2 regions of the Terrisporobacter muris genome follow, and region 2 is predicted to be linked to the other one. Evidence: riboswitches for the same ligand, from Rfam matches in the RefSeq annotation. Region 2 holds a riboswitch; the other holds the start of a gene.
The links. A riboswitch is a leader RNA that binds a small molecule or an ion and turns the genes downstream of it on or off. The one in region 2 is predicted to bind lysine.
Positions count from the first base shown of each region.

Region 1 (3,213 bases), on a different contig from region 2:
TTCCCTGCATATGCAATTTTATTATTATTTTCCTTAACTTTAAAGTATTTATTATATTCTCTACAGTTATTTCTTATTAACTCTTCATCAAATACATAAAGAGGTGTATCATATTTTTTTGCTAAATCCACAGTATTTACCCCACCTATATATAAGGTATTATCTCTTATTCCCATTGTCCCATGAAGTTTCATAGTATCCTCCTGTTTTATAAGTTAAATTCTTTAGCTATTTCTCTTATTGCCACTTCTTTAGAAGATGAGTTAATAGCACATGTGATTCTTATTTCTGATGTTGTTATTAATTTTACAGCTATGTTATTATCACTAAATATCTTAAATACTTTTGATGCAACACCACTAGTATTTTTCATTCCTAAACCTACTAAAGAGAACTTTGTTATACCTTCATCTATAATTATGTTTTCACTAGGTACAAAACATCCAACGATTTCTTTACATTCCCTTAAATCATCCTTTGGTATGGTAAATGATACATTTACTTTTTTATTAAAAGGTGCTGTTTGGCTTATCATATCAACACTAACTCCACCTACTGCAATCTTTTCAAATAACTTTGAAACATCTTCCATTTTTATATCTACTATTGTTATAGCTGCATCATCGTCACAAGTTGCAAGTCCTGTAATAACTTTATCCTCTAACTTCATTTCTTTGCTCCCCCTTATATATGTTCCTTCAATATCACTGCAAGATAAGCCTACATATAACTCTACATCATACTTTTGAGCTAATTCCACACTTCTTGAGTGCATTACTTGAGCACCTAAACTTGCAAGTTCTAACATTTCCTCATATTCTATCTCTTTTATTTTTTTTGCTTCACTGTATTTTCTTGGATCTGTAAAATAAATACCATCCACATCAGTATATATTTCACATATACCATCTAATTTCACTGCCAAAGCCACAGCAGAAGTGTCGGATCCTCCCCTTCCTAATGTTGTTATATCCCCCTCATCATTTAATCCTTGGAATCCTGTTACTATTACAATTTTACCACTATCTAAACTTTCATTTATTTTACTTACATCAATATCATCTATTAATGATTTACCATGAAGTCCACTAGTTTTTATATTTAATTGATAAGCATTATAACTTACAGCTTCACATCCTAATGAATTCAAACTCATTGACAATAAAGATGCAGATATCATCTCTCCAGTGGACATTAAAACATCCAGTTCCCTTTTATCTGGAGATTTTGTTATATCCTTTGCCATACTTATAAAATCATCTGTTGTATCTCCCATTGCTGAAACTACAACCACAATTTTAGGATTTTTCTTTTTTCTTTCTATTAATTTACTTGCTATAAGCTTAATTTTTTCAGTACTAGATACAGAACTACCACCATATTTTTGAACAACTACTTTGCTCACTATCATCCCCCCTTAAATTATGTACTCCTCTTTATGAAAAATTCGCTTCACTCATGTCGCCAACGATATATCTTCGTGCCCCTTCAGATGCATCCGTTGCTCCATTTAAATAGGTTGGAATTTATAATTTATCCACACATCAGATAAATTATAAACTCCTTTAATATAAAAAAATAAACGCCCAAAGGTATACTTTGGACGTTTAAAATAGCCATAGTAAACCTTGTAGCTCAACACTTATAGAAAAATCCGTTTTGCTCATATAACCAACAGACGTGAAAACAGGTCTATTGTTATATTTGCTTCTACGAATAAAAGTGACAGCCTTATACATATTTTGCATAAGTCCAGATAATTCATATGCCTATAAATTACCTTCGGCCATAATTCCTTTCCCAACATATAATTGCTCGCCAGCTATATATTAGTACTATTAAGTACAGCACCTCTACCTTAGGTTTTTATAAATTTTATTAATAATATATTAATAGCATAACAAACTTTAAGATGCAACTAAAATCATAAAACTATTTACATATTTTACAAATAATTAAATAATTTATTCAATGATGTATCTAAAAAATGTATATGCTCATTCATATTATACTTATTATGCTTTTGTTCTTTAGAAGATATAACAATAACTTTTGGTACCATAAAAAATGGTATAGTTGAGTTATCGATATCATAAATAATATTATCATACTTTGAGCATTTAAGATTTTCATCTAGTTCGATATCTATTAATACTTGTAGTCTTTGTCTACTCGGGTTTATATATTCAATAAATATATCATAAGTCTGATCCCCTACTTTTGCATTTCTATAAAACCTAACTGTTTCATACCCTGCACTATTTAATCTAATTGCTATTTCAGAGCCTAACAACATCTTTGTCAGACTGTTTCCCTTTGTAATGTTACTCCCATTTAAATAATATACATATGAATTATCTTTAAAATTTGTATAGTTTATATTACATGGAAACTTTCTCAAAGTATAATCATTACACATTTTTCTTAAAGTTCTTTTTAGGGATTTTTTGCTACTTCTTTTTTTATTATTAAATACTTTTCCCACTTGATTTTCTGTGACACATCTCACTCTACTAACTAGATACAAAATATCTTTTTCTAATCCCACCATAGTCAATCTCCTTGAAGCTAATTTTACCAAGTTGTACTATATTATATTAAAATCATGTAATAAAATTTACACAAAAAAAGGAAGATTTAAAATTTCTTCCTTTTCTTAGCTATTTTATACTATTCAGTTTTTTCTTTATTTTCTATATTTTTACTCTTATCTTCTTTATTCGAAACTTTTTCTATTTTTCCTATATTATTATTATCAAATTCAGCTATATTTATTATACTTGAATCTGTTTTATCATAAGATATACTTACCTTATCTCCTACCATAGTTATAGGTAGCTCTGTAGATACTTTTGATGTTCCTGTAAATATCAATTGATTATTATCTTTTAATGTAATGTAATATGTAGTATTACCGCTTTTTACATCTTGATTTATTCTTGATACAGTACCTTCTATCTTTTGTAAGTCTTCATTTTTATCTAAGCTTATATCATTACCTTCTGATTCTAATACTTCTTTATAGTTTTTATAAGCATCTTCTTTTGTTTCTCCAAGACCTATAATACTATAGTCCTCAACAGATACAAATGCAACCATTTTTACTAATCCAGCCTTATCTTTTAATCCTAAAACATAAGTTGGCTTTCCAAGTATATTGTACATAACTGGGAATGTGGCTTGGTACTCTTTTTCTTGTACCTTACCCTCTGC
Region 1 is NZ_JANKBY010000202.1:1,190-4,402, reverse strand. It holds gene lysA (diaminopimelate decarboxylase) at 1-194, opposite strand, end outside; gene NSA58_RS13740 (aspartate kinase) at 209-1,411, opposite strand; lysine riboswitch at 1,624-1,864, opposite strand; gene NSA58_RS13735 (hypothetical protein) at 1,946-2,551, opposite strand; gene NSA58_RS13730 (hypothetical protein) at 2,671-3,213, opposite strand, start outside.
Region 1: another riboswitch for lysine. It lies ahead of NSA58_RS13740 (aspartate kinase); the one in region 2 lies ahead of NSA58_RS11205 (YfcC family protein).

Region 2 (3,213 bases):
AATCACATTTTCCCCCTGTAGTTTCTTCAGCTGGTGTTCCTATTAGTACAATTTTCCCTTTAAAATCTTCTTTTAGTTTACTAAGTACTATACAAGCTCCTAATGTTGATGCTGCAATCCAGTTATGACCACAAGCATGACCTGCTTCTTTGTTTTCTCCGTATCCAGGTAATGCATCATATTCTGCTAAAAATGCTATAGTTGTACCATCATTATCTCCCAGTTCTGCCCTAAAAGCCGTATCTAGGTTGCAGTATGGATAAGTTGTATCAAATCCATATTCCTTCATTTTATCTACTAAATATTTAGATGATATGTATTCTTCTTCCCCTAGTTCTGGATTATTAAATATAAAATCACATACTTCTTCTATTTCTCTTCCTAGTTCATTTTCTATATCATAAGCTCTTTTCTTTATATTTTCTATCATAATTTACCCCCTATATTAGAACCCTATATATAGTCCTGTTGTTAAAAATGCCATTGTAGTAATTATTAATATGACCATTAAAGGCATTATAAATCTAATCCATCTCGACCAAGGAATATTAGCTAGTGCCAGTGCCCCCATTAAAACTCCTGATGTTGGTGTTATTAAGTTAGTTACACCTATACCAAATTGATAAGCTGTAACTATCATTTGTCTAGATACATCTACTAAATCTCCAAGTGGTGCAAGAACAGGTACTGTAAGCGATGCAAGTCCTGATGCTGATGGTATTAAAAATGCGATTAAACCTTCTATTAAGAATGTTAAATTTACAAATATGGCTTTTGGTAAACCATTTAATACACTTGCTGCTGAATTTAAGATTGTATCTATTATGTATCCATTTTCTGCTATTATTACTATTCCACGTGCAAATGCTATGCATAATCCTGCTGACATTAAATCTTTTGCTCCACTTGTAAATGAGTTAACTATTTCATCTTGTTTTAGTCCTGATGCTAGTCCTGATATTACACCTATAGCTGTAAATACCATTGCAATTTCACTTATATACCAGCCTTGTGTTAAAACTCCATATACCATAGTTGCCATACCTATTGCGAAAATTGCTATTACCATAGCTTCCTTTGTTGTAAATGCTTTTATATTTGTATCACTACTATCTATTGTTTCTTGATTTAGTGATATATCCTTAACTAAAGACTTTGTAGGATCTTTTTTAACTTTGTTAGCATAGATCATAACAAATCCTATACTTATGCTCATAAATATTATAAACATAATAACTCTATACTCTATCCCAGAACCTGGTGCTATGTGTGAAAGTGCTTGTGCTATTCCCACAGAGAAAGGATTGGTAGTAGCTGCTGCAAATCCAGTTGTTGCTCCTATAAATACTGTTGCCACTGCTGTTAATGAATCATATCCCATACTAGTCATAAGCGGAATAAATATCATATAAAAAGGTAGTGTTTCTTCACTCATTCCAAATGTTGTTCCACCTAGTCCAAATAAAATCATGGAGATTGGTATTATTAAAAATTGGAATTTTTTCATTCTATTTACTATATGAGCTATAGCTGCTTCTATGGCTCCTGTTTTGTTAACTATTCCAAAAGCTCCTCCAACTATTAAAACAAACCCAACTACTTCGGCTGCATCTATAAATCCATTTATAGGTGCTGTAAATACATCAGTAATTCCCTGTGGGTTTGATTCTACTTTTTCGTAAGTTCCAGCTACAACAACCATTTTATCTTGTATTTCTTGTCTTTCAAAACTTCCACTTGGTACTATCCAAGTAAGAACTGCCATTACTACTATTAGTAAAAATATTATAGCAAGTGTGCTTGGCATAGTAAACTTTTGTCTTCTTAAAGTGCTCATTTTTTTACTCCTCCATTTTGTAAGTTAAAATATTTTATTATCCCTTTATTTTTTCTATCTTAGTTTGAAGAAGTATAAAAAAAGCCCAACATGTATACATGTTGAGCTTAATATGCTAAATACAACATACCTACATCTTCCCTTTATCTTACTTAAGATAGCTCTCCATCAAAACTTGGGATAATTTTGATGACAGTCCTGTACTTATTAAATACAGTCCCAGCACTAGCTTTGGACACTAGAACTTCGGCACTTACTCCTTTTATATTGATTCATTGGCTTCCGACCTCTTCAATATTACTCTTAGTAAATGCAACCTCTACCTCAATCTTTTTATTAGATGAGGTATTTTTATTAAATTTCTCTTTGTTGTAAATATTTTAGCATAATTTGTAAAAAATTGTAAATATATTGATTTAATGATATATTTATTTCCATGTTATATCTGCATCTTTTCTAGGTACAGTTCTTGAATATTTTACATCAGGATAGCCAACAATCATACAAGTTACAATCTTTTTGCCATCTTCTATACCAAGATACTCCATGATTTCTTTGTTTGACTGAGATGCTCTAACTAAAAAACCACTAAAAAATGTTCCAAGTCCTAGGGCATTAGTCATTAATTCCATGTTAGAAGATGCAAGAGCTCCATTTACATCAGAATCTGATACTACAAGTATTACTGCAGGAGCATTGAAAAATAGCATGTCATTTTTCTTAGGGTCTTTTTTATAAGCATCATACATTTGTAACCATATCTTTGCGTATTTTTGTACTTGCATATTTTCTGGAGTTTTGTTTGCAAGTATGTAGTCTCCTAAATTTTTTAATGTATCTATTACCATAGATTTTAACTCATCTATATTTTCTTTTACTACTATGTATGAAACATTTTGAAGGTTTCCTCCTGTTTGAGTAAATCTTCCTGCTTCAATTATTTGGGCAAGTTTTTCGCGCTCAACATCTTTGTCTTTAAACTGTCTTATTGTTCTTCTAAATTTTATAAAATTAAGAAGATTATTTGCATCTATTTCAAATTCTTCTTTGTTATAATTTTTTACATCATCCATATTGTATTCATCTGTATATACTGCATTTTTAGGGCATATAGCAATGCAATGACCACATTTCATACAAGTTTCATTTTTTATATTAGCTTTTTTATCCTGCATTTCTATATCTCTAACAAAACAATCCTTAATACATAACCCACAACCTATACATTTTTCTCTATCTATTTTCATCATAAAACCAACTCCTATTTATATATTTCAATCATGTTATACTTAAATCTATTGTTCATCGAATCTAACCTACAAATTGAATTTTAACAATCAATTTCAAAATTTACTATCTTATCATTGCTCAAACTT
Region 2 is NZ_JANKBY010000134.1:5,325-8,537, forward strand. It holds gene NSA58_RS11200 (M20 family metallopeptidase) at 1-430, opposite strand, end outside; gene NSA58_RS11205 (YfcC family protein) at 446-1,837, opposite strand; lysine riboswitch at 1,988-2,167, opposite strand; gene NSA58_RS11210 (nitroreductase family protein) at 2,266-3,087, opposite strand.